Linked DNA regions of Enteractinococcus fodinae. The protein of the gene in region 1 interacts with the protein of each later gene in a pairwise test. Links are inferred from orthologs where the notes say so. Each region holds a gene or a part of one and is shown in the gene's direction. Other genes may lie near its edges. The genes, in order: ftsZ and rlmN.

Region 1 (10,832 bases):
CTTGAACTGCCGCCCAGCCCCGAGCACCGTAAGGCACGGCGGCGGAAGGTATGGACCATTACTGCGATTATCGTGCTGGTCGTGGTCACCGGCGGCTGGGCACTGCTGTATTTCAGCCCAATTTTGGCCATCGAAGAGATATCCCACGAAGGGCTTGATTTGGTTGCCGAATCGGAGGCCGAAGAACGCACCGCGGTTCTGGCTGGTACCCCTTTGCCGCAGGTCAACGATCGTAACGTGACAGAACTTTTTGCTGACACGCCCGCAGTCGATGATGTCACGGTCAGAGCTGAACCACCGCATGGGCTCGTAGTAATCGTCAATGAACACACTCCTGTTGCCATGAGTCCCAAAGGCAAACAGTATGTCGTCTTTTCCGAATCCGGCATCGAGCTGGCAGAAATCCCCTCACAACGTGCCCAAGAGTTTGACCTACCGGTGGTCGCCTCGGCATCCGATGTCGTGGATCAAGAGGTCTTCGATACTATTACCGAAGTGCTGGGATCATTACCTGACGATCTGCGCGAAGAGGTCCGGGCCGCATCCGGGGCTTCGATCGATTCAATCGAACTTGAACTGAGCTCTGGCAAGACCGTCATGTGGGGCAATAATGAACAAGCACAGAAAAAGATTCAAGTATTAGAAGCGTTACTTGGGCTCGATGAGGACCAGGCAGCTGAAATCTCTGAGTATGATGTATCAGCACCCGATTTCCCCGTGACACGGTAAACACCGGAGCAAATTTGCACGATCGTGCCGACACACGGCTCCGGGTCATTGCCCAGCCGCAGGTGTGAGCATATCGTGTGCTAATGAAGGAACCTTGGACGCAGCTGGATCTTCGTCCCACCACGAACGCAGAATAGGGATCATATCGTGAGCTCACCCCAGAACTACCTGGCCGTCATCAAAGTTGTTGGTGTCGGCGGCGGCGGCGTGAACGCTGTCAACCGAATGATCGATGTCGGCTTGCGCGGCGTTGAATTCATTGCCATCAACACCGATGCTCAAGCCCTGTTGATGTCCTCTGCCGAAGTGAAACTGGACGTCGGACGTGAACTGACTCGAGGCTTGGGCGCCGGCGCCGATCCTGAGGTCGGTCGCCAAGCTGCCGAAGATCACGTCGAAGAGATCGAAGCAGCCCTCAAGGGCGCCGACATGGTCTTTGTGACCGCCGGAGAAGGCGGTGGGACGGGAACTGGTGCAGCACCAGTGGTGGCTCGAGTTGCACGTTCCCTGGGTGCGCTCACCATCGGCGTGGTAACTCGACCTTTCACCTTCGAAGGTCGTCGTCGTGCCACCAATGCCGAAACCGGCATTGAAGCACTGCGCGATGAAGTCGACACACTCATCGTCATCCCGAATGACCGTCTGCTGTCCATTTCTGATCGTTCCATCTCCATCATGGAGGCGTTTGAAGAAGCCGATAAAGTCTTACTGTCCGGTGTTCAAGGTATTACCGACCTCATCACGACCGCCGGGCTCATTAACCTTGACTTCGCAGACGTCAAGTCTGTGATGCAAGGAGCTGGCTCTGCCCTGATGGGGCTCGGTGCGGCGCAAGGCGAGAACCGTGCGGTGGAAGCTACCGAAGCCGCCATTGCCTCCCCGTTACTGGAAGCTTCGATCGATGGCGCACACGGTGTGTTGCTTTCCATCCAGGGTGGCACCGATATGGGCCTGTTCGAAATCAACGAAGCTGCACGTATGGTGCAGGAAGTTGCCCACCCCGAAGCCAATATCATCTTCGGTGCGGTTATTTCCGACAACCTCGGCGACGAAGTACGCGTCACCGTCATCGCAGCCGGTTTCGATGACCCCGTTAAAAGCAACCACGAGGCCCCGCAATCTCAGGTGGCCGCACCAGTGGCACCGGTGGCCTCAATCAGTCCTGTCAGCGGACCGGATGCCACCGATGGTCGCGCACCCTCAGAGACCGCTACCAGCCCCCAGGAAGAGCCCGAACGCTCCAACGTTGAGCCACTGCCGACCGTGGTCGAGTCTTCCAATAAACGCAACGACGACCTAGATGTCCCTGACTTCCTCAAATAAGTACCTGACATACCCGGCCCAACCTGGTTCCACGCACCATGTCGCATTTACCACGGTAAAGGCCGGGAACATGTCAACTACGGTACTGAGCGAGGCGCAGACCGCAGCCGAGGTTCGGTCCCATCGCCATAATGTCGAACGCGAGTTAGGCATTGAGCCCGGGACCACCCGATTCGTCTCACAGGTCCACTCCAACAGGGTCGTCAAGGCAGGCACAGACGGCTGGGCAGATCAGGATATTCTCGAAGAAGCAGATGCGATAGTGTCTACGGATGGCGACGATCCCTTAGCCATCCTGGTCGCGGACTGTTTGCCGGTGGCCTTTACCACCGACTACGGTCCTTCCGCTGTGGCACACGCCGGCCGAGTCGGGTTATTGAACGGCATTCTTGAGAACACCGTGGCTCAGTTGCGCGAACTGAACACTGCAGGCGGAGGGAACATCACCGCGGTGATCGGTCCCAGCATTTGCGGCGACTGCTACGAAGTGCCACTGGCCATGAGAACCAGGGCAGTGCACCGCTACGCAAACATCGGCGCTGAAACATCCTGGGGCACTCCGGCATTAGATCTTCCAGCGGCTGCCGAAACCATTCTCAGCGGCTTAGCGGTCGATGTAGTCCGCAGTGATATTTGTACCTATTCCGATGAGCGCTACTATTCCCACCGTCGCGAACCCGGTCAAGGACGGATCGCTGGATTCGTATGGAAAGCTCAACAAAACTCGTAATGGTCTACGACACACCGAATCAGGTCGCGTATTTCCCCTGATTTCGTGGGGTTGTCTACTAGTGTCAATAGTGTCCTAGAACCATCAAGGATTTGAGGTGCGCATGGTTAGCGGATTCAAGAAAGCCATGATCCGAATGGGTCTGGCTGATAGTGACGAAGCCTATGAACAAGAGCTTCTCGAAGAAGAACGCCAAGCGAGTCCAGCTGCAGCAGACATCGCGGCCAAACCGACTGCGTCGGATGCCGCACAAGAACCTGTCAAGCCGGTGGAGTCGAAACCGACTGGTCCACGACCAGTGCCAGACGAAGACGACGAATACCGTGCACCGGTCACGCCGATCAAACGTGTGGTCCAGTCCCGAGAGGAAAGCGCTGAAGTGCACAAACTGCGTACGATTCACCCGCGGTCTTATAATGACGCCAAACTGATCGGTGAAGCCATTCGATCCGGTGTCCCCGTGATCATCAATGTCACTGATATGGCAGAAACAGAAGCCAAGCGGTTAGTGGATTTCTCGGCGGGTCTTGCCTTTGGACTGCACGGGGCAATCGAACGAGTCACGAATAAGGTGTTCCTGCTGACTCCTACTAATGTTGAAAACGTCGTAGAGGGGAACGCTGCTGCAAGCCAGGACGAAGACTTCTTCGACCAGGCCTAAAACGGCGACAACGACCAGACGCTATACCGAAGAAACTGAGGACTCGTGCAATTACTTTGGACCTTGCTGTACTTGGTAAGTACCATTTACTTCTTCATCCTAGTAGTGCGGATCCTCTACTCCTTGGTGGGCGCGTTCGTTCGGGACTGGAGACCGCGCGGCATCAACCTCATCATTGCCGAAATAGTCATGACCATGACTGATCCGCCTTTGCGCTTCTTCCGCCGGTTTATCCCACCCTTACAACTCGGACCAGTGTCACTGGATTTATCCTTTATTGTAGTGTTCTTTATAGTGATGATCGTCCGTCTAGTTGCCTTCCAAGGGGCAGCATCTTAAGCTTTATCAAGTTATTTAGCTCAAGAAGACGAATTTTTTACCGTAACAGCTGTGTAGACTACTCGTTCAGCGATATACGGTGATATTGTAAGCAGAGATACGTAGTAGCTTCGAGTTTTCCGCTTGCGCTGCTCACGAGAAAACACCAGGTTTTCTAGTTTTGTACATGACCAAGTAATTGGGGTGACCACATGGCTCTCACGCCGGAAGTTGTAGTCAATAAGAAATTCCAAGTCACGAAATTTCGAGAAGGCTACGACCAAGACGAAGTAGACGATTTTCTCGATGAGATCGTTGAGGAACTGCGCCGTCTAAACCAAGAGAACGATGACTTGCGTCGTCAGGTGGCAGAGCTAGAAGCTCAGACCGGAGAAAGCGCATCGGTCCCATCGCCCGTCCCAGCTGACGGTAACGAAGAGGAAGCCGCCACAGCAGCAGATCTGCCAGTGGTAGAAGCAGAACCAGAGGCTCAAGAAGTAGTCGAGCCAGAGCCTGAAGTCGTACAGCCTGCTGCACCAGCCGCGCCGGCCCAAGCCGACTCCACAGAAACCACCGCAGAATCTGCTGCCGGTGTGTTGGCCATGGCTCAACGACTGCACGATGAATACGTCGCCGAAGGTGAACGTAAACGCGACGAAATTATCTCACAGGCCGAACGCGAAGCGAACCGCCTGGTCACCGAGGCGCAAGAGACCTCTCGCAAGACTCTCGAAGACTTTGAGAAACGCAAATCCACCCTGGAGCGTGAAGTTGAAGAGCTCCGCGGCTTCGAACGTGATTACCGTTCGCGTCTGCGCTCCTTCATCGAAAACCAGCTCAAGGACCTCGACTCTCAAGCCCGAGTCACAGACTAACTTTGACATCCCGAGAACGCCCTGCGGGCGTCTCGGTCAAACACAGATGGTCGGCTATTCTCGTAAATAGCCGACCATCAGTGTTTGGAAGAGTATGTCATGCCGCCCAAGGAGAAGAACGTGGCGCATACCGAACACGACGTTCCCCAGCGTAGCTGGTGGATCGCGCTCATCCCGCTGGTCGTAGCTTATCTCGCGGATCTTTGGTCCAAAGAAGCTGTCTTGGCCAATATGCACGAGGGCGAGCGCATACCGGTCATTGAGCCACTGTTAACGTGGCATTTCATCCGTAATCCCGGAGCGGCATTTTCAATCGGAACAGAATTCACCTGGGTCTTTACCATCATTCAGGCTGTTGGATTGCTGATCGTGCTGTACCTGATCGTTTTTCGGGCCAGAACAACCCCTTGGCTTATCACGCTGGGCGCCCTGGGCGGTGGGATAGCCGGCAACCTCACAGACCGTCTCTTTCGGGAACCTGGGTTTGGTGTCGGACACGTCATCGATTTCATAGCCGTGCCAAATTTCGCCATTTTCAATTTGGCGGATTCATTCATCGTAGTTTCCATTATCGTCATCGTTATTTTAGTCATGCGTGGCAAGACGCTTGATGGTCAGCCAGAGGAATCGTCAACCGCAAACGAAAACTCAGGATAGGAAGCGCATGACCGCCTCCGACCCCGCAAAACTGATCGTCACAATAGAGCAACGCAGCCGAGCCGACGCAGCCGTAGCACAATTGGCCGGCATATCTCGCACCAAAGCGGTGCAATGGATTCAACGCGGCTTGGTCACCGTCAACGCCGAACAAGCCGCGAAGTCAACCAAGGTGGCACCCGGCGATATCCTGAGCGTGACATTGCCCAATGACCCGGACCCATTAGAGGTGAGAGCCGAACTCGTGCAGGACCTAACAATCGTGGCAGACGAGGACGATTATGTCGTCGTAGACAAACCAGTGGGCGTGGCGGCCCATCCCTCCCAGGGGTGGAAGGGCCCCACCGTGGTTGGCGGGTTAGCTGCGCTGGGAATCGATGTTGCCACCTCCGGCCCGCCCGAACGCCAAGGCATCGTACAACGGCTAGACGTTGGTACCTCCGGGCTGATGGTGGTCGCCAAGACTGAGGTTGCCTACAGCCGGCTAAAACAAGCCTTCCATGATCGAACCCCGCAGCGTCACTATCACGCCCTCATCGAAGGGCTACCCGATCCGCTCAACGGCACCATTAACGCCCCGATCGACCGGCAACCGGGATATGAATGGCGTTTCGGTGTCGTCGAGGGTGGCAAAGAAGCTTTGACCGTCTATAAAACGCTCGAGTCCTTCGGTACTGCCACGCTGGTTGACGTTGAGCTCCTCACGGGAAGAACTCACCAGATTCGAGTGCATTTTTCAGCGCTCAAACACCCGCTGGTCGGGGATCTGACCTATGATGCTGATCCGCAACTTGCCGCAGAGCTGGGGCTGACCCGTCAGTGGCTACATGCCGTTGGCATTGCCTTCGAGCACCCCGTCACGGGTCAATACGTGAGCTACACGTCATCGTATCCTGACGACCTGCGCTACGCTTTGGAACGTTTGCAAGACTACGGCTAGACTGACTGTCGCTAGTCAGTCATCAAGTTGGAGGTCGACACACTCTTGGCCGGTGGATCTACAGGGAAACGCGACGGTTTCGTACACCTTCACACCCATACCGAATACTCCATGCTCGACGGAGCTGCAAAACTTGATGAACTGTTTGCTGAGGCCAATCGGTTAGGCCAAGAAGCGATCGCCATCACCGATCACGGGTATCTCTTCGGCGCATTCGATTTTTGGAACAAGGCCCAGCAGTATGGCATCAAGCCCATTGTGGGGTTGGAAGCATATCTCACCCCTGGCCATCAGCACCGCACCGATAAGACCCGTGTGCGTTGGGGCGATCCCGACCAACGCGGCGACGACGTTTCCGGTAGTGGCGCCTATACGCACATGACCTTGCTGTCCAAAAACAACACCGGTATGCACAACTTATTCCGGATGGGATCACACGCGTCCCTGGATTCGGTCTATGCGAAATGGCCTCGGATCGACCGCGAGCTACTCAATGAGTACTCCGAAGGCCTGATCGCCACCACCGGGTGTCCATCTGGTGAAGTCCAAACGCGGCTGCGCCTGGGACAGTACCGAGAGGCTCTCGACGCCGCAGCGGAGTTCCGAGATATTTTCGGCAAAGAAAATTTTTATGTCGAAGTGATGCAACATGGGCTGGATATTGAACGCCGAGTCATCGGAGACCTGCTGCAAATTGCCAAGGATTTGAATCTGCCGCTGGTCGCGACAAACGACCTGCACTACACTCACCAGCACGACGCCAAACATCACGAAGCGTTGTTGGCCCTGCAATCCGGATCCAAACTTAGCGAACCAACCTACGACGAAGGTGGCTCACGGTTCGCCTTCTCCGGTAATGACTACTACCTGAAATCCGCCGCGGAAATGCGGGCGCTCTTTTCGGACCTGCCCGAAGCCATCGACAATACCTTGGTGATTGCCGAGCAGTGCGAAGTCAGTTTCAACACTGACGCCAACTACATGCCAAAATTCCCCACCCCGCCGGGTGAGGACGAGACCAGCTGGTTGATCAAAGAGGTTAATAAAGGCCTTCGGTTCCGGTATCCCAACGGGGTTCCATCGGATGTTCAAAAACAAGCCGACTATGAGCTCGAAGTCATCATCAACATGGGCTTCCCCGGCTATTTCCTAGTGGTGGCAGACTTCATCAACTGGGCGAAAGAACAAGGCATCCGGGTGGGTCCAGGACGTGGTTCCGGTGCCGGTTCGATGGTCGCCTATGCTCTCCGCATCACCGAATTAGATCCGTTACAGCACGGTTTGATTTTCGAGCGTTTCCTGAACCCGGATCGTGTCTCCATGCCTGACTTCGATGTGGACTTTGACGATCGCCGCCGAAACGAAGTCATCGAATACGTGACCGAAAAATATGGTGACGAACGTGTGGCGATGATCGTAACCTACGGGACTATTAAGACGAAGCAGGCCCTAAAAGATGCAGCCCGTGTGCTGGGTAAACCATTTTCGATGGGGGAGCAGCTCACGAAAGCGCTACCACCGCAGGTCATGGCCAAGGATATCCCGTTAGCCGACATCGAAAATCCGGAAGCATCACGCTATTCAGAGGCCGGCGATTTCCGGGAGATGCTCCAGACTGATCCCGAGACCCAAGAAGTCTTCGAGACCGCCAAGGGACTCGAAGGACTTATTCGTCAATGGGGTGTCCACGCGGCCGGTGTGATCATGTCTTCGGACCCGATCATTGACGTCATTCCCCTGATGCGACGGTTAGTTGATCGTCAGGTAATCACCCAGTTCGATTACCCCACCGCTGAAGCACTGGGCTTGATCAAGATGGACTTTCTGGGGCTACGCAACCTCACCGTGATCTCGGATGCGGTCGAAAATATCGAACTCAACCGAAACTTCACGCTAGATTTGGACACCCTAGAGTTGGATGACCCAGATTCCTATGCGTTGCTAGCTCGTGGCGATACCCTCGGGGTGTTTCAGTTGGACGGCGGCCCGATCCGCGCGTTACTCAAACTGATGCGTCCTGACAACTTCGAAGACATCTCTGCGACACTTGCGTTGTACCGTCCCGGTCCCATGGGGGCAAACTCGCATAATAACTATGCGCTGCGTAAGAACGGGCTGCAAGAGGTCACCCCGATTCACCCAGAGCTAGAAGAGCCGCTCGAAGAGATCCTGGGGGTGACCCACGGTCTGATTGTGTATCAGGAACAGGTCATGTCCATTGCCCAAAAGGTGGCCGGCTACTCGCTCGGGCAGGCCGACATTCTGCGGCGTGCCATGGGTAAGAAAAAGAAGGAAGAACTCGACAAGCAGTACGCCAGCTTCCAGCAAGGGATGCTGGATAACGGATACTCCCAAGAAGCCATTACTGCGCTGTGGGACATTTTGCTACCGTTCTCGGACTATGCCTTCAACAAAGCCCACTCGGCTGCCTACGGGGTGATCTCCTACTGGACGGCGTACTTGAAGGCGCACTATCCGGCAGAATATATGGCAGCACTGCTGACGTCGGTATCCCACGATAAAGACAAATTGGCGGTATATCTGAACGAATGCCGCCGAATGAATATCAATGTCCTGCCACCCGATGTTAACGAATCCGCGCAAAATTTCACCCCGGTCGGTGAAGATATCCGATTCGGTATGGGTGCGGTTCGTAACGTGGGCGCGCACGTTGTTGCCGGCATGGTCAAGGCACGTGAAGAACAAGGTGCCTTCACGTCATTCCAGGATTTTTTCAAAAAGGTACCGCAAGAAGTGTGCAATAAGCGCACTATCGAATCCATTATCAAGGCGGGCGGGTTCGATTCACTAAACTACTCTCGACGTGCCCTGTTGGCCGTGCATGAGGAAGCGGTCGACGCCTCCATGGTGCAAAAACGCCAGGAAGCAAATAACCAGTTCGACTTCTTCTCCCTGCTCGACGACCAAGAAACCACAGGCGTCGACACCGGATTTGGTATCACGGTCCCTGATTTGCCCGAATGGGATAAGAAGACGAAACTGGCTTTTGAGCGCGAGATGATCGGGCTCTATGTATCGGACCATCCGCTGCAGGGGCTGGAGCAGCTTCTGGATCAGCATGCGGATCACACCGTGAGTCAGGTCGTTGACGATGAAGGCCCGGCCGATGGTTCGTTCGTGACAATCTCCGGGTTGATCACGACTCTTGAACGTCGTGTCGCAAAAACGTCAGGCAACCCGTATGCTCGCGCAGAAGTCGAAGACCTAGCCGGCTCCATAGACGTGATGTTCTTCGGGCGAGTTTATGAACCCATTTCCACGGTCATCGCTGAAGATCTCGTCGTGTCCATCAAGGGACGGGTTCAACGCCGCGATGACGGCTCTGTGGTCATTTCAGCCCAAGAGATGACCATTCTTGATACCACGGACATGGCAGCCGGGGGACCGCTCAACCTGACGATCCCATCGTATAAAGCTACCGAACCCTTAATTAGGCAACTCGGCGAAGTGCTGCGCAGCCACTCGGGTACAACCGACGTGAATATCAAACTCGTTGGGAACCTGACGATGGAAATCTTGCGGGTCGGTCCGCAGTATAAGGTTAATCCGAACCCGGCACTCTTTGGCGATTTGAAGGTCCTCTTGGGACCTTCGTGTCTCGAATGAGTGCCGACCGTAGACTTCGGGACGACAGCTTCAGATCCCGAACCACTACATATAGTAGCCCGAGGGGTTGAACCGCAACTATATGTAGGACTAAGATGTGCTTAGACCTATCCTATAGAGAGGTTTCTTCCCCCATGCATTGTCCGTTTTGCCGACATGAAGAATCACGCGTCGTGGATTCTCGGTCATTAGATGACGGCTCGGCGATACGTCGTCGACGAGAATGTCGCTCCTGCGATAAACGTTTCACCACGATGGAAACCACCTCACTGAGCGTTATTAAACGTTCCGGAGTGGCCGAACCCTTTGACCGGGCCAAAATCGTCAACGGCGTCCGGAAGGCCTGCCAAGGTCGTCCGGTCGACAACGACGATTTAGCCAAACTCGCCCAGGAGGTCGAGGAAAAAATCCGGGCGACTGGACATGCTGAAGTCGATGCTCACGAGGTAGGCTTGGCCATCCTAGGTCCGCTACGGCAGCTGGACCAGGTCGCCTACCTGCGGTTCGCTTCGGTCTATCAAGATTTCGATAATCTGGATGACTTTGAAAAAGCTATCCATGAGTTGCGGGAGCGCCCACACGTACAAGAGCCGCTGCAAGCCAAGTTGTTCACGCGTTAACGACTTCCGGGGTGGGCTGGAAGGGGAAGCCAGCCCACCCCGGACCCTGAAACTTCGCTAATCAGCGATGGTAAGAATTTCGGCGCCATCTTCGGTTACCGCAATGGTGTGTTCGAACTGCGCGCTGCGTTGCTTATCTTTGGTCGTAACCGTCCAGCCGTCATCCCACAGGTCCCAGGCGATACTTCCTAACGTGAGCATCGGCTCGATGGTAAAGACCATCCCGGGAACCATGACCTCGTTATGGCGGGGTGCTGTATCGTAGTGCGGCACAATGAGCCCGGAATGAAACTCTTTGCCGACACCGTGGCCTACAAAATCTTCTACTACTCCATAGCCGAAGCGCTTGGCA
Region 2 (17,258 bases), 1.4 Mb from region 1 along the record:
TAGCCAGACGGCGTCTTCGTCGGTACCTGAACGGCCGGGGAAGTTTCGCGGCATCGTGCGCAAGCTGTTGCGGCCGATCGCGGGGGCTTGGCCCATCCCGATACATCCCATACAGCCGGACTGATGCAGGCGAGCGCCGGAACTGAGCAGCTCAAAGGTCCATCCGCCTTTGGTCAGGTCCATCAGGATCTCTCGAGAGGTGGGGTTGATGTCTAAGGAGACTTGATCGTGTGCTTGGCGTCCGCGAAGTATTTCCGCCACGATCGCGAAATCGCGCAGCCCAGGATTCGCAGACGACCCGACGACGACTTGGAAGACGTCTTCCCCGGCGACTTCGCGCACGGGGACGACGTTGCCCGGTGAGGATGGGTAGGCGATGAGCGGTTCGAGTTCGGATAGGTTGATGTGTTCTTGGACGTCGTAGGTTGCGCCTTCATCGGCGATCAACTCGGTGAAGTCTTCGGGGCGTCCCACGGCTTCAAAGAATTCTCGGGTGACATCGTCGGCCGGGAAGACACTGGTGGTCGCGCCCAGTTCGGCGCCCATGTTGGCAATCACATGGCGGTCCATCGCAGTCAGGTGTTTCAAGCCGTCGCCGTAGTATTCCACGACTCGCCCGGTCCCGCCTTTGACCCCGTGGCGTCGCAGCATTTCAAGGATGACATCTTTGGCCGAGACCCAGTCGGGCAACTGTCCGGTCAGTTCGACACCCCAGACTTCCGGCATCTGCACATACAGCGGGTCCCCGGCCATGGCCATTGCGATTTCTAACCCACCGGCGCCGATGGCCAGCATGCCAATTGCCCCGGCGGCACACGTGTGGGAGTCTGAACCAATCATGGTCACACCCGGCCGGCCGAATCTGGCCTGGTGCACCGGATGGGATACGCCATTGCCGGGTTTGGAAAACCAGAGGCCGTAGCGCTGGGCTGCAGACTGCAAAAACTGGTGATCTTCAGGGTTCTTCGCATCGGTTTGCAGCAAATTGTGGTCCACGTATTGAACCGATAATTCGGTTTGAATGCGGTCCAGACCCAGAGATTCTAATTCGAGCATCACCATGGTGCCCGTGGCATCTTGGGTCAGGGTTTGGTCTATGCGTAGTCCAATTTCGTGGCCCGGCTGTGCGGTGCCGTTGACCAGGTGACTGTGGATGAGCTTTTCTGTCACGTTGTGTGCCATCGTTGACATCCAATTCTTGCCGGTGTTCAAGGGCAGGGGGCATCTTCTAACCTAGGCGCAACGCTCCTGGTTGGCTAGGCATTGTTCACAGATTTGGCGCGGTTGACCGGCTCAGTCGGGGGTCTCGGTGAGGGGGTTATCCGGAGCGGGACCTAGTTTAAAGGTGCGCCCCGAGATGCGCTCGACATCGATGGCGATGACTTCGGGTTTGTAGTCGGCAATCCAGGCGGTAAGGCCCATAGAGTCGACCAGTTGAAGTTCGTCCGGGTATTGGACTTGTCGAGCCGTGCCGTACAGGATAGCGCTGGTGGCAGTTTCGGTTTCGACGAGATCCGTTTCCAGGGCGAGCGGTGAGCCGACGGCTGTGGCGAATAATTTATTGCCCGCAGAAGCTCGAATATAGGCCACGACATCATCGGGGGAACGTGCGTTGATGGCATAGTTGACCGGGAAAACGTCGGGCCGGCCATTGATTGAAATCGCGAGTCTGCCAAGAGACCTTTCAGACAGAAATTTGAGGGCGTCTTCTGCGCTGAGCTGGGTGATGGGGTTTTCAGTGTCCATGATGTGCTCGCTTCCATAGGGATAACGCTCGGAAGGACAGGTCGTGATCTTCACCCTAGTCGGCGTTGCAGGTCCCGGCTAGAAGCTATGACAGCGGTTGTATATCGCGGGCGTCGACGATGACCCCGTCCTCATCGGCGTAGACCCTGGCTCCCGGGATGAATTCGACGTTGTGAATGGTCACCGGGATATCACGAACGCCGACGCCGTCTTTGGCGGATTTACGCGGATTCGAGCCGAGCGCTTTGACACCCATCGGTAGCGCGTTGATCTCGTGACGATCACGTACGGCACCGTGAATGATCACCCCGGCCCAGCCGTTGTCAGCAAAGGCTTGGGCGATATTGCCTCCCATCAGCGCGCTGTGCAGGCTGCCACCACCATCGACCACCAGAACCTGGCCCTCACCGGGTTCATTCGCGATAGCTTTGACCAGCCCGTTGTCGTGGAGACACGAGACGGTGCGAATTCGACCGTGGAACTGGCGGTGTGTCCCGAGGCTTTCCAGCTGGAGGTCCAGTGAGGCTACTTCGTGTTCAGCGGCGTCGTAGATGTCAGAGGTGTAAAAAATATCGCGCGATGTCATGGTCAACTTTCGTCAGGGATGGGATGGACGTTCTTCCGCGTAGTGCTCACCTGCTCTAGCGTAATGACAACGGTGGCGCATGGGTAGCATAAATGTGCCGCGGTCCTAAAAGGGCCGCGGCGCATCTACCAAAGAGTCCTATGGATTAGCAGGGTGTTTCAGATACCTGAATCCAATCGAACTCCAACTCGTCATCTGGCACCTGAAGTGGCGGGGTGCCAGGGGTAGGGGTCAAGAAATTGAAGAGGGTGGTTTTTCTCATTTTCAGGTGCCTCCTTTCGGATCATAACGGGGTGAACTCGTGGCCGAGTTCGGGTGTAGATGCGCTAGGACGTGATCGACTTTGCGCTTCCTCTCGAGTTGGCGTTATGGCCAATTTCGATCTTGCGTGGTTTGGCAGATTCCGCGACCGGGATTTCCAACGCCAGTACACCATCGGCATAGTTCGCGGTGATGTTGTCGGTGTCGAGGTTCTCACCGAGCACCAATTGCCGACTGAAGTGTCCGCGTGGTCGTTCGGCTGCTAGCCGTTCGACTTCATCGGCCATCGATTCGCGGTGTGCATTGACAGTCACGACGTTGCGCTCGACGTCTAGGTCGATGCTCGACGGATCCACGCCGGGAAGGTCGAATTCGACGTGGAAGGTGTCGCCATCACGCCAGGCGTCCATGAGCATCATGGTCGGACGCGATGTTGTGCCGGTCGTGCCCAACAGCTGTTGGGTGAGTCGGTCAATCTCACGGAACGGATCTGTGCGCATCAGCATGAATACTCCTTTCATTGGACGTTAAACCACGGGTAGTACAGGAGGTACATACCTCCTATAGTTCATGGATATACCATAATTCCTAAAATAAAGCAAGCGCTTCTGACTAGGGGAAGTTTAGCTTTCAAGCTTGTCAGTGGAGAATTTTAAGCGTCGATTTTGGGTTGCGCCGCGGCAGCTGGTTCTAGCACGATGGTTTTATGAGTCTAAGCCCTTATGGTCTTGAAACTCAGTGGTGATGATGTAAGGCTGAGAGCCCAGCGAAAGGAGTCGTTATGCCAGCGAAAAACCAAAAACCGCAGGTTGAAGTTCCTGAAGAAGTGCTGATCGATCAATTCGTCGGAGATGACGAGGAGGAAGATCAGCTGGTGCTCCCGCAGGCCAAGCCGGACACGGTCAGCGAGGTGGACTGGGTGGACCAACAGACCGATGTCCCGATTGAAGAAGACGACGACGATTACGCCTAACATGTCATAGACACATGTCGCAGGGGCGCTCCGGTCGGGTAAAAACCGGGGCGCCCCGGTGTGTCTGGACGACCATTCGGCTGAATTTTCAGACTATTGATCTCGATCAGAGCTTCTGAGATGAGAGCGGGGTCAGTTCCCGGGGCGGTGGTCAAGGGCTCCAGAGTTCTCCCACATGTCCCAGGCATAGCTCGACCAGTCTTCATCGGCGGAGTACCATTCGTCCATCGACTCCATGTCGCCGCCATCTTCGAATCCGAGGTCGGCAACACGCTGCGACCATTTTTCGGTCAGCTCTTCAATGTTTGCGACCGTATCTTCCGGCAGGTAGCCCTCCGCAATTTGTTCTTCAACCTGACCGATGAGCACCTGTTGGAGTTCCTCTTGGAACGCATCATCAAATTCAGTGATCGTCCCGTCGACGCTGGCGAGGTCTTGAATGTGCTGAGCGTTAGAGTCAACGTAGCTTTGGGCTGAGCCACTTGTGATGATTGCCGCGCTGTCGAAAATGATCTGCTGATACGCCAGGGGCAGCTGCTCAAAACTTGGTCCGGCGATGTAGGTGCCGGAGAAGCGCGGCCAGTTTGCCTGAGTCGAATATGCAAGGTGTGGGGCGGCCTCATAGATGCCGCTGATCTCCTTGGCGCTCATCGGCGATAAATCACAGTCGATCGTATTACGCTGCAGTGCTTCGAATGCCTCGGTAAACTCAAGGCTCGAAGGAACGGCGTCGAAGTGGGCGATCGCATCGCTCTGTCCAGCACTGCCGGCACGAACTTGCGAGCCGGCAAGGTCCTCTGCGGTATTGATCTCTGAGTTGCAGTTGAGCGAGTATGCTCCGTTGCCGAGCAGAGGGGTAATCGTCGTGACGCCTTCCGCCTCGTAGCGATCTAAAAGCGCCTCGTCATTCCAACCGATCTCGTTTGCGACCGCATTGGTCACCATCTCTCCGACCTTCGGGGAGTACTCGACGAGGCCGAGCGCGGTGCCAATAGCGCTTGCCTCCGGGAACCGCTGCGGCTCATAAGAAACCAGGTGATAGGAAATATCTACGCGCCCGTCGACTACCGCATCGACCGCCTCTGGGTATCCGGCCACCGCCATGCCCCAGGCGATGTCGATCTCGATCTGTCCGTTTGATCGAGTCTCGATTTCTTCTTTGAAGTCCATCATGCGCCGACCAGAAATGGAGTTCTCCGCTGGTGCCCCTGCTTGTACGGTAAGTTGGACCGGTTCAAGGCCTTCGAGTACCGCATCGACTTCTGACTGTTCGGCGCCGTAGGGAAACCCTTCGCCTCCATCGCTAGCGTCTGCGTTGCCAGCGTCGCCGGCGCAAGCAGTTAGCAAAGCCAGTGCCGCGCAGGTGGTCACGACTGCCCTGAGGCGCTGCTTTTCTCTTGACGCGTTTCCGGATATGTTCATATTCACTCGCTCTCCTGGCCTACTTGCGAAGCCACATAGGTGTGCCCTGGACGATGGATTCACCCTCGCGGGTAAACGTGATGAGCATCACAGGCCAGGCTTATTATAGGCACGTACAAAATAGCGGTGCAATCATTTGAGCAACTTTAAAAGAATCTTTACGAGCCTCATCAGGCAGGTCAGCGGGTCGAGGTTCACACCTCAGCGCCATCCCGACGACGAAACTAGGGGCACCTGAGCTCTAGAGCAGTGAGCGTTGTAGAAGAACCGCTGCGGTTTTTGGTGTAGGGGGGCAGCAGATCTCTTGGTTTTCGGATATGCCTCCCGTAGCTCGGTCTACGGGAGCGCGAAAAGCAACTGCCCTGTCAGTTGGATGATGTCCTGACAGGGCAGCTGAATGATCTACCCGGGTGGTCCGATCGTTTTGACCGGTCTGCCGGGATCAAGCGATCATGCTAGGAGCCAGCCGGAGTGAAATCCGTGCTCGCGATAAACTCGGGACGACGCCCTGGAGCCGCATATGGCTCAACGGCAGCGTTTTCCACCGAGTTGTACACCAAAAACACATTCGAGCGAGAAAACGGGGTGACATTGCTGTTCGAGGCGTGCATGCAGTTGGAGTCGAAGATAATGGCATCGCCTGCCTTGCCTGTGAGCACGTCAATGCCGTAGGTGTCAGCAAATTCGGTCAGGGTTTCTTCGCTCGGGGTGCCTGCACCCTGCATGACCAGTGACTGTTTGTAGTTATTCTCTGGTGTGGCACCCGGTACGGAAATGTACTTCTTGTGCGAGCCCGGCATGATCATCAGCGGACCGTTGAACGAGTAGTTGTCGGTCAGCAGGATCGAAATGCTCAGGGCGCGAGGTTCGGGTAGACCGTCTTCGGCGTGCCAGCTTTCGAAATCCGAGTGCCAGGAGAACTCTTTGCCGGCAAAGCCGGGCTTGTAATTGATCCGGCTCTGGTGGATGTAGACCTGGGAGCCTAGGATCTGTTCGGCGCGGCGAACCAGACGCGGATCATTCGCGATCTTTTTGATAATCTCGTTGGTCTTGTGCACCTCGAAGATCGAGCGCACTTCGTTGGACTTGGGTTCCACAACGGTGCGGTCGTCCGCCTTTACGTCGGCGTTTTCGGCGAGGCGTTTCAGTTCAGCCTGGAGTTCGGCCAGTTCATCTTTGGTGATGATCTGATCGATGACCAGATAACCCTTGTCGTCAAAGTGTTTCAGCAGCTCGGCATCCATGGGGCCGTCTTCGGCGCTGCCGTACACCACGGGTCCTTGACGGTCGAATACTCGCGTCTCTGGAACGGAACGAGTGGGATAGAGATCGTGGGTGGTTGAATCTTGAGTCGTTGTCAACGTTTCTCCCTTCGTACACAGAATGTGCTTAGAACCTCTGGGGTCAGTTGAGTTGTTAAACAGCTGATAGAGAGCCAGCTGGTGGCTTCGACGCTACCCAGCAGATTTTTACTCTGCAACAGTTCGTGCTCGTAAAAGCACACGCGGAACTATCGCCGCAAGAGAAGTGAGAAATCTGCATTATCATATCGTGAAGCCGTGTGAGACAATATGGCAGATGGCACAGAAGTATATACCTCGCGAACCTGGCACCCGGCCGATGAAGCCTCAGAAAGACCGCTCCGGTCGTCTGAAGCTCAACCCGCCGCGCAAACAATTTTTGGATCCCGAGGTAGAGCAGCTCGCCGATGAGCGCGCGCGCCTTGCCCAGAACGGTGTCCGTCCAGCGATGGAACGCCCCCGTCCACAGGTGCAACCTCGCACCGAAGGCTGGACCCAGCAGACCGATACTGAAGGTCGTCCGCTGCTGCAGTTTAAACAGCCGCGAGTCACTCAGCCCGCTCAGCATCTTGCGGATATGTCCATGTCTGAGCGTGAAGAAAAGGTCAAGGAACTGGGCCTACCGGCGTTCCGGGCTCGTCAGCTGTCGACCCACTACTTCAGCCACTACACGACTGATCCAGCCGATATGACAGATCTACCGGCTGATAAGCGTCAAGACCTTGTCGAGAACTTCTTCCCGCAGCTGCTGACCGAAGTGCGCAGGATCGAGACAGAAGACCGCCAGACCATCAAATTCCTGTGGAAACTCTTCGACGGTGTGCTGGTCGAATCCGTACTGATGCGCTATCAAAACCGCATCACCCTATGTGTTTCTTCGCAGGCCGGTTGCGGCATGAACTGCCCGTTCTGTGCCACCGGGCAGGCCGGACTGACCCGAAATCTTTCCACCGCCGAAATCGTCGACCAAATTATCGCAGCCAACCGGGTGATTGCCGACGGACAACTTGGCGTGCCAGAAGGTGGCCGCGACATCGAACGCGTCACCAACGTCGTCTTTATGGGCATGGGCGAACCGCTGGCTAACTATCGCCGGGTGATGAACGCAGTCCACCGGATGGTCGATGATGCACCTGCCGGTTTGGGGATGTCAGCCCGCAATATCACCGTATCCACCGTTGGGCTGGTTCCTGCGATTAACAAGCTTGCCGCCGAGGGCATCCCAGTCACCTTTGCGCTGTCCTTGCACGCGCCCGATAATGAACTGCGCGATCAGATGATCCCCGTGAACTCCCGCTGGGACGCTGACGAAGCGCTCGATGCGGCCTTCAACTACTACATTCAAACTGGGCGTCGTGTTTCTATCGAATACGCTCTGATCAAAGACATGAATGATCACGGTTGGCGTGCCGATCTGTTGGCCAAAAAAATCAATGCCCGCGGCCGCGGGTGGGCCCACGTCAATCCGATCCCGCTGAACCCCACCCCGGGTTCGGTATGGACCGCATCGGAACCAGACGTCACGCAAGAATTCATTGACCGCCTCAACGATGCCGGCGTACCAACCACCCTTCGTGATACTCGAGGAAAAGAAATCGATGGCGCCTGCGGACAGCTCGCGGCCGAAGATGACTGATGCATAAACACGCATCCGGCATCAAAGTCCTCTGGGTCTTCACCCTGATCGTTGGACTCTTACTTGCCGGAGCTGCGGTGCTCAACATACTGACCGGCGATGGCCAGCTCACCACAGAACATTGGGTGATGATTGGGCTGGGTTCGGTAAAAATACTGGGTGCCAGCATTGGACTCTGGATGTTTAACCGGTCCGAATAGCCCACGGTCTCCAGACAGGTCACAGTACCCGATACCGCGCGTTCATGATATTTCGGTGCTTTCAAAACCGGACTAGATTGAGAGGTATACCTGTCGCGATCCTGAAAGAGGTCTCATGGCCAAGTCCTTCCCTGGAAACCAAGAACCGGAATACCAACTCACCGACGCGCTCGACACGGACTATTACGCAGTGTTTTCCGATATCCCTGAGGCGGATCGCAAGATTTGGCAGCGCACCCGAGACTTCGCCCAGGCCCACGTCGAAACCATGCGCCAGGGCTGGAACGACCACCACTACCCGCTAGAAGTCGCTCGGGCCATGGGCCAGGTAGGCCTGATCAATGACGGCGTAGACCACCCAGATCTCGAACAATTCTCTCCACTGGCAGCCGGTCTAGTGAACATGGAACTTTCGCGTGTGGATGGCTCGCTCGGGACCATCCTTGCCGTCCAGGGTGGCCTAGCATTGCGCACCATCACGATGTTTGGCTCCGAGGAACAACAGGCCAAATACGTCAAAGCCATCGCCAACGTGGACCTGCCAGCCGCGTTTGGTCTGACGGAGCCGGATCACGGTTCCGACTCCACCGGACTGGAAACCACCGCAACCCGCCAGACCGATGGCTCTTATGTCATCCGCGGTTCTAAACGGTGGATCGGCAACGGTTCCTCCGGTGGCATCACGATCACCTTTGCACGCGTGGCTGATCAAGGCGCCGACGACGATGGCAAAGTCCGTGGGTTTATCGTGCCGCAAGACGCCGAAGGGTATAGCGGGACACCCATCCGCCACAAAGGGGTGCTACGGGCCATCGATCAAGCTCACATTTACTACGACGACGTGAAAGTCGGTACGGATGCATTGATCCCCGGTGTGAAATCGTTCCGCAACGTTTCCGAGGTACTGTATGCAACCCGCATCGGTGTCGCCTGGTCCGCTCTGGGGCATGCAACGGCCGTCTTTGAATCCGCACTTTCATATTCGACCCAGCGTCGACAGTTCGGAAAATACCTGGCCGAACATCAGATGATCCAAGAGCGCCTGACCCGGATGCTGTCTGATCTGGTGTCGATGCAGTTATACATGGTTCGCATCGCTGAACTGGAAGCTGCCGGAACGCTCAAACCGACCCAGGCTGCTCTAGCAAAGTACAACAACACTCGGGTCGCTCGCCGAATTGCCGCTGATGCGCGCGATATGCTCGGCGGCAACGGGATCCTGTTAGAAAACGGAGTGATCCAGCATATGGCCGATATCGAAGGTATTCACACCTATGAGGGAACCGAATCGGTCCAGGCGCTGCTGGTCGGACGCGATATCACCGGTCACGGCGCCTTCGCCTAACCAGCTTTCTTGATAGCACAAGGGCCACGGAAAAATCCGTGGCCCTTGGCTTTTCTGGTGTTCGATACTTCGGCTAGCCTGCTCTGGCGTTGCGGACGATCCACAGGATAACCGAAACGGCTGCGAGGATTACCCCGAGCCAGATCAGTACTTGGGCGGCCTCAACGAGTACACCGAAGAGGATCATTGCTAGACCAACCAAAATTAGGATGAGCCACATAAGTATCTCCTTCCATAGCGCAGTGTTTTCTGCGATGGGTTCAAGCTTAAGAGACAGCGGCTCGTTTGAACATAACGAATCGACGCTACTGTAATGGTTTTTAGTGTGTTTATTTGTGGTGTTTAACACAACATCGGCGGGAGGTCTACACCTCCCGCCGATGGAAATATTTGATTATTGTGGCGTGGGCACTCGCTTAGGAGTTGCGGCCGCCTTTACGTCCAGCCTCTGCTGGATCTGCGCCTTCGCTAGCACCGAACTGGCCTGGGCTCTGTTCGCCACCTTTTTGACCAGCCTTCGATGGGTCGGCGCCTTCCGAGCCGTCGAAACGACCGGGGCTTTCTTCGCCGCCTTTTTGGCCGGCGCGCGACGGATCAGCGCCTTCACTTGCACCGAACTGGCCTGGGCTCTGTTCGCCGCCTTTGCGTGCTTGTTCCTCGGTATCGTTACGGTTTCCGAACTGTCCTGGGTTGTTGTTATCAGCCATTTACAGTCTCCTTTCGATTACACCGAGTGTGCCTGAAACACACTGTGAAGCTTTTGCTTCCGCCCTCCACGTTAGGAAATTCAGAAAGAAAAATACAAGGGATTCTGGTCGAAAAAATTGAAAATTCTTCTAACTGAACGGTAGCTGAAAATTCGGATTTGCTGCGATCGCATGATCCTGCGGAAGGGAGTGCGCTTTTGAGGAAAAATCCAGGATGTGACATTTGTTGAACGCGAACAAGAGAGCCTTCTTGGCCTTCACCTCCGACCGACAAGGAACCCAGAAGCGTGGTTCCCAAGCTGAAAAGCTTCAACCCAACAGATCTTCCGTCGTGCCGAACAGCATTGTTAGCGTAGTGAGCACCGGCCGCCTACTAGAAGGAGTGGACTCCATGCCGAAAACTTCGAAATCTGGCGACGCAAAGAAATCTGAACTTCCTGACACATTGAAGCGCTCGAATGAGAAGGCACAGCGGACATTTGCCAAAGCCTATGACTCCGCGATGGACCAATATAACGACGAAGAGCGTGCACACCGCACGGCTTATGACGCGCTCAAACAAACCCATGAGAAGGTAGGGGACCGCTGGGAACCCAAGCCGGGGGACTCCGGGCCTTCTGAACCTAAGTCCGAAGAGAAAAAGCAGGGCGGACAAGACCGTGACACATCAGGCGGTGTCGATACGAACGCCTCGAAAGAACACCTGTATGAACAGGCTAAAAAGCTCGACATCTCTGGCCGTTCAAAAATGACCAAAGACGAACTGATCGACGCGCTACAAAAAGAAAGCAACCGCCGCACATCGAAAAACTCTTAGACGTTCACGCCGAACACAGGCCGTAAGGAGGCTGCATGATGACAGACCAGTTGACCTTCCAGAACCCAGTAGACCGCTTCCCACAAATTAGCCCACCGAAACAGGATCAGCCCGAACCCGGATTCGATGAAGAGATCACCCCCAAGGCAGACCACGGGGAAGAATCGTATCGCGGCACTGGACGACTTGAGGGCCGAAAAGCACTCATCACCGGCGCTGACTCCGGGATCGGTGCGGCAGTAGCCATCGCCTTTGCCCGTGAAGGCGCCGATGTCGCGCTAAATTATCTTGAAGTCGAAGAAGAAGATGCACAGCACGTCATCGAAACCATCCGCGAGACCGGTCGCAAGGCGGTCGCCCTGCCAGGGGATATTCGCGACAAAGAGTTCTGCACGCAGTTAGTTGAAGATGCCGCCCGCCAGCTCGAGGGTCTGGATGCGTTGGTCAATAACGCCGGTAAGCAGATTATCGCCGAGGACCTGACTGAGTTGCCCGATGATCAGTGGGAACAAACATACAAGACCAACATCCAGGCGATGTTTTGGATCACGAAGGCCGCGCTCAAGCATCTGCCGGCGGGATCAACCATCGTGAATACGACCTCGATCCAAGGGTATAACCCCAACCCGATGCTCATTGACTACGCCTCCACCAAGGCGGCGATTAATAACTTCAGCAAGGGGCTTGGCCAACAGCTGGCACCCAAAGGGATCCGCGTCAATGCCGTAGCTCCCGGTCCGATCTGGACACCAATCCAGCCATCCGATGGGCAGCCAAAGGAAAAACTGCCGCACTTTGGGCAGAATACTCCGCTGGGTCGTGCCGGTCAGCCAACCGAGGTGGCACCCGCGTTCGTATTCCTCACTTCAGCCGAATCGAGCTATGTGATCGGTGAAACGCTCCATGTCAATGGAGGCATCCCGACTCCATAACGTCCGGGTGAAAAGTCCCTAGGGTCCGAGCGCGTCGGGCTCTAGGGCTTTTTGCTGTCTGGCGCCCCGGGATGTGGCGCATCGGGCGCGTGTGTAGGGAAATCTCCTGGCCATGCCTTGCCCGCATCGACCTCCGCAGGTGGTGCAGTTCGAAATGACTTCGTCAGGAGAAGGACCGCCACCAGGACCGCGGTGATGATCCACCCGGTGGTGCCAGCGATCCCCACATGGGCGGGATCATAGGTACCATCGGCTGAGAAGAGCAGGGGTAGTCCAGCAGTCGCGTTGATAGTCGAGTGACCCAGGGCGGCGGGCCAGACCGAGTTGGTTCGGATCGTCAGCCAGGTCAGCACCCCGCCAATGAGGGTGCAAAAGATGACCATGAACACCACCGCGAGCCAGCCGGGCAGGTGGGGATAGTTGTGGCCCAGCAGCATCAACGGGGTGTGCCACAGCCCCCATATCAGCCCGGTAATGATGATGGTCGGCAGCACGCCGAGGGGTAGGAGCTGAGGTGTCAGCCACCCGCGCCAACCGATCTCTTCGCCGAGTGCCGGCAGCAGGTTAATGAACCAGGATGCCAGCACCACGTTGATGAATTGGCCGATGAGCAAGACTTCAATTGGAATGCCGGTAACCCCTGCGTCAGCAAAGGTGTCTTGCAGTCCGGACAGGTTCGCGAAGTCGGCTTCGTAGAGGCCAAGCCCCGCGGCCAGCGGTAAGCTCAACAGGCCAATGCCGACCGGAATGATAAACGCTAACGCCAGATATCCGATGAAGCGTGGCACTGGCCGAGGCCGGGTAAATCCGAGTGCTGCAGCGCGCTGTCCCTTGGGTCGGTTTTTGCGCACGATGAGCCATGCGATGAACCCGGGGATCCCCATCATGACCAACGAGACGGGCAGATATAACAGTTGCATGGTGACCGGCTCGTCCACAAGATACAACGGTAAGGCGACGAGCCATGTCAGCCCGAAGGTCAGGACGATGAACCATGCGATGTGCCGCCACGGGATACTGCGCCGGTTCGGTGGTGACGTGGGCAAAAGGTGCGCGCGATGCATACCGCCAGTGTAATCCCACCCGGCCTGAAATTGTATAGAGCCACATCCACGAGGGATCCAGGTGGGCGGGTTGGTAGGACACGGTGATCCATCATAGAAAAATCGTCGCCTCGACTACTAAAAGTTTGGCTACTTCCCCATGGTGACGCGGAAGCGCCAGCGCTACAATTGTAGTAACGCCATTGTTCGCGAGCCGACCGCAAAACACGTCCTATGGAGACTTTGGAGGCGAGGCTGATGGCTAAGAAGCATGCTAACTCAGCTGTACAATCGAAAACCACTTTTACGGTGCAAAAGAGGGACGCCCCTGGGACGCTTCGTCACCCGTTAGTCCATGACGCGGTGGTTGGAAAGAGGCGGCGCTGGGCGGCTTGGCAGGATTGGGTCAGTGTGGGACTCGGCATCTACTTTGCCTTAGCGCCACTCTGGACCCCGAGTGCGCCGGTAGGTCTGTTCATGACGTTAGGTCTCCTAGTCGTCGCTGTCTCCGTGTGGGCTGGAAGCACAGCATCGTCGACTTTGGCTGAGTTTATGAAAATGGTGCTCGGTGCCGTGATCATCGTCTCGGCATTCTTCAACGCACACACAGAAGAGCGTACCGCGATCATGACTTCCTGGTTCGTCGGAGCCGCACTGATTGTCCTGTCCTTGCTTGCTTCACATCGAAACCGCACAGGCAGGTCAGCGACCAACGCTACTCAACGCACATAAGCGCTTAACTGCTGTCTCAAATAAGAAGGCCCCCACCGTGAGCCGCTATGAACGTTTAACGGTCAGAGTAGCTGCGCCACGATAATCCCCGCACCGATTACAATCGCCAACCACGACGTAAAAGTCGAACCCGCAGCGCTCATGGTCTCCTGGGTTTTGGATAACAGCAGGTCAGTTTGTGTTGGATATTTTGTTCGCGCCCACGTCAGGATGATGGCCGGCAGGATCATCAAGACGTTGTAGAAGGCCAGCCAAAAAATATCGAGGGGTAGCCCGGAACCGTTGGTCGCGATGAGACTAATCGCCACCAAATACGGCCACATCGTCGCGGCTTCCACTGCGATCGCGGCCACCGCCAGGGTAGCCGTCGACGTGTTGGATGCCAGCGCCTTATCGCGTAATCGAGTGATGACTGAGGGCCCCGGCTTGGCTTCTCGCCGACTACGAAAAATGCCGATGATGCCCATAATGATGACCAGCACCCCGAGCCCAATGAAGATCCGATCCGCAAGGGGCCCCTGGAGAGTGTCGAGGTAGGTATCGATAAGATGCGACGCGACCGTGAGGACCACGATCCCCAAGACGAGATACGTCCCGGCGGTCACGACCAAGTAGGTGACGAGTCGTCGCGGCTGAAATGGACCGGGCTTGGAAATTAGCCACAAGGGTATGAGCAGCGTTGATAATGTCGACGCATCCAGGAACGCGAGCCCGATCAGTGCAACAATGCTAGCGAAACTCATGGCACCTTTCGAGGTTAGACAGCATGCTCACTATAGTTGATGGTAGTGTTGCAGCGATTCATTTTTTCAAGGATTTGATACAACAATGTCAGGACTCAGCCACGATATCGCGGCTATGGTGGCGAACCACGCTGCTGGTGACGAAGACGGTTTCTATGCGGTGGCCCTAGACGTGGCACACCGGGAACTGTCCGAAGGTCGACGAAACGCAGCGACCGAAATCCGCAAGGCTATCGAAGAAGCACGCGGAGAAGCCGTAGAACTGCAGACCGTTGAAGAAGACGACCTCGGGGTCGATATCGACTCGGATCTCGCCGAATTCATTCAGGTCGCCAGACCAGATGCAGACTTCAACGAACTCACCATCTCTGGCGACCTCGTAGAACGCGTCCGCCAGATTCTCGAAGAGCACCGCAACGCAGCACTGCTTCGCGATTTCGGATTCACCCCCGCCCACCGTGTGCTGATGGAAGGCCCGGCAGGTACCGGTAAGACCGCCACCGCCGAGGTGATCTCCGCTGAACTGGGCATTCCGCTGGTCACCGTTTATCTGGATAACCTGCTCAATGTGTATTCGGCCGAAGAAGACGTCCCCTCGTTACGCGAGGTGTTCGACCGGCTCGCGCGGCGCCGTGCCGTGTACCTCTTCGATGTGTTCGACACCATCGGGGACGACACCGCCTCAGGGATGACCCGTCGGGTGTTTAAAGCGTTCCTGCTCTTTGTGGACGTGCTGGGGAAGGGGTCGGTGGCGATTGCGGCCACGAACCGCCGCGGGGTGTTGGATCGGTCGATGTTCCGGCACTTCGATACGGTGCTAACTTTCTCGCTGCCCTCCCCGGAGGAGGCGATGCGCGTCATTCGTTCCCAGCTCGGCGACCGAGCGCCAGAACCCGTGATGAACGAAGTCGACATCTACGAACAGTACTTCGAAGGGCTGTCGCAGGCTGAGCTGACCATTGCAGCACGATCAGCCGCTAAGGCCGCGATCATGCGCAATGAAGCAAAAGTCACCCAAGACGACCTCATCTATGCGCTCACCAACCGCGGTGCGTTTCTGCTCGATGACGAGTACTAATCAGCAATCCGCTGTAACAACGGTTTGATGCGGTAGCTCAGAAACTCCTTCAACACCACTGCGGTTGAGGTACGCACGATACCCGGGATCTCTAAGATCAGCCGGTTGACGCGATACAGGTCCTCGGGGGACTCAGCCACGACTGTTAACCGGAGATCAGCATCCCCGGTCGTTGCATATATCTCGAGCACCTCGGGAATCTCGGAGAGCGCGGCCATGGTTTCTTTGTCATACCCCTGCCGGATCGAAGCATTCATAAACGCACTCACCTCGTAACCCAATGATCGAGGGGACAGGCGACGCTGGAACGAGTCCAGCACGTTGTCATTGAGTTTCTGTAACCGTGCCTGCACGGTATTCCGTGACACCGATAAGCGTTGGGCCAGTGCCACTGTAGTGGCCGTCGGCTGATCGATCAGCGCCAGCAGGATCTCAGCGTCCAGCCCGTCCAGTTCACGACGGGCATCCCTGTTTGTCATTCTGCTCTTCTTTCTACGTTGTACTCGGCATAATGCTCAATTTTTTCTAAAGCTCTTGTCCGTTCTGCTGCCTTGCGTGATGCTGATCATGAGTATAGCGAGCAGGAGATCCCACCATGGTGCAGTCACCGGTCCAACACACCACCGTCACCGAAGAAATGGTTCGTATCATCACCCAACGGGTCGACAGAGTATTCGGGCTGATGGGGAACGGCAACGTCGAACTCATTTCCGGGCTGACATCGCAGGGCTTCGCTTTTACCGGCGTGCGTCATGAGGTCGCAGCGGTCACCGCAGCCGATGCCTACTACCGGGCCACGGGCAAACTCGCGGTGGCGACGGCAACGTACGGTGCGGGATTCACTAATATGGCGACCGGCTTGGCGGAAGCGCAATTGGCTCGGATCCCGATGGTTGTTGTGGTTGGTGACGCTCCTTCGACAGGGCGCCGCCCCTTCGATATCGACCAGCAGACCGTGACCGTAGGGCTGAACATCCCGGTCATGACGATCAGCGCCGATAATGTCACCGCGACGCTCACCCGTGCTTTCGACATGGCTGAAGATGGCCAGGAACCGGTCATGGTGTTGGTGCCCTACGACCTTGGGCCACGCCCTGCGGGTGATCGGGCATCGCATGAGGCATATGAACCCATCGCGCAGCCGACTGCCAGCGATGAGCAACTGCAGACGATCGCCCAAGCACTGGTGACAGCCAAGCGACCCCTGATTGTGACCGGCGGTGGCGTGGTCCGCACCGGTACCGGCCAACTGGTACGCCGACTCGGTGATGCGGTAGGTGCAGTCTTTATGCATTCCTTGACCGCTTCGAACGTCTGCGGCTCAGAGCATAGCCTGGGCATAGCCGGTGGTTTCACCCCGGAACACAAACTTCCTGCGGTGCACGCCGCTGACATGGTGCTCATCCTGGGCGCCACCAGCAACGCGTTCCAAACCCGGAAGGGCACCTTATTCGGGACGGACAATATTTACCGGATTGATCTCAGCGATAAATGGAACCAGACCCTGCCGACCGCACAGACCGTCTTCGCGGACTTGACCGACGCGCTGCCCAGACTGCTGCATGCCGTCGAGTCGCTGCAGCCGCGGCCATCCTCCTACCGCCAAGAATTGCCCGGCCTCATCGGCACAGACGGGCTCGACCACGAACCGGTCTACGGTACCGACGGATACCTCAATCCACGCCACGTGGCGGCGAAACTGAACGAAATCCTGCCCGCCAACCGCCAGATCGTGC

The links.
Region 2: the proteins of ftsZ (region 1) and rlmN interact in binary tests that used the Escherichia coli proteins (3 or more experiments, as listed by UniProt). The link is inferred for Enteractinococcus fodinae from one-to-one orthologs.

Annotation. Positions count from the first base shown.
Region 1 is NZ_JAVDYJ010000001.1:1,675,906-1,686,737, reverse strand. The notes cover bases 108-2,964. They hold ftsZ (cell division protein FtsZ), read left to right. Parts: upstream 108-876; coding sequence 877-2,052; downstream 2,053-2,964. Other genes in these bases: J2S62_RS07840 (cell division protein SepF), read left to right, coding at 2,886-2,964; J2S62_RS07845 (polyphenol oxidase family protein), read left to right, coding at 2,123-2,782; J2S62_RS07855 (cell division protein FtsQ/DivIB), read left to right, coding at 108-729. Outside these bases: more of J2S62_RS07855, read left to right, coding at 1-107; more of J2S62_RS07840, read left to right, coding at 2,965-3,443; J2S62_RS07835 (YggT family protein), read left to right, coding at 3,489-3,782; J2S62_RS07830 (DivIVA domain-containing protein), read left to right, coding at 3,974-4,636; lspA (signal peptidase II), read left to right, coding at 4,757-5,293; J2S62_RS07820 (RluA family pseudouridine synthase), read left to right, coding at 5,301-6,233; dnaE (DNA polymerase III subunit alpha), read left to right, coding at 6,345-9,860; transcriptional regulator NrdR, read left to right, coding at 9,995-10,480; map (type I methionyl aminopeptidase), read right to left, coding at 10,538-10,832. UniProt on the Escherichia coli protein: Essential cell division protein that forms a contractile ring structure (Z ring) at the future cell division site. The regulation of the ring assembly controls the timing and the location of cell division.
Region 2 is NZ_JAVDYJ010000001.1:259,921-277,178, forward strand. Bases 5,897-8,745 are described here. They hold rlmN (23S rRNA (adenine(2503)-C(2))-methyltransferase RlmN), read left to right. Parts: upstream 5,897-6,566; coding sequence 6,567-7,925; downstream 7,926-8,745. Other genes in these bases: thpD (ectoine hydroxylase), read right to left, coding at 5,897-6,349; J2S62_RS01240 (hypothetical protein), read left to right, coding at 7,925-8,125; J2S62_RS01245 (acyl-CoA dehydrogenase family protein), read left to right, coding at 8,241-8,745. In the rest of the region: J2S62_RS01200 (aconitate hydratase), read right to left, coding at 1-1,182; J2S62_RS01205 (pyridoxamine 5'-phosphate oxidase family protein), read right to left, coding at 1,294-1,746; ribonuclease E activity regulator RraA, read right to left, coding at 1,832-2,332; J2S62_RS01215 (Hsp20/alpha crystallin family protein), read right to left, coding at 2,659-3,099; J2S62_RS01220 (hypothetical protein), read left to right, coding at 3,375-3,566; J2S62_RS01225 (type 2 periplasmic-binding domain-containing protein), read right to left, coding at 3,699-4,988; more of thpD, read right to left, coding at 5,444-5,896; more of J2S62_RS01245, read left to right, coding at 8,746-9,470; J2S62_RS01250 (hypothetical protein), read right to left, coding at 9,544-9,690; J2S62_RS01255 (stress protein), read right to left, coding at 9,887-10,177; J2S62_RS01260 (ChaB family protein), read left to right, coding at 10,569-10,994; J2S62_RS01265 (SDR family oxidoreductase), read left to right, coding at 11,033-11,926; J2S62_RS01270 (CPBP family intramembrane glutamic endopeptidase), read right to left, coding at 11,968-12,990; J2S62_RS13605 (SPW repeat domain-containing protein), read left to right, coding at 13,228-13,701; J2S62_RS01280 (GAP family protein), read right to left, coding at 13,764-14,444; J2S62_RS01285 (ATP-binding protein), read left to right, coding at 14,530-15,522; and 2 more genes.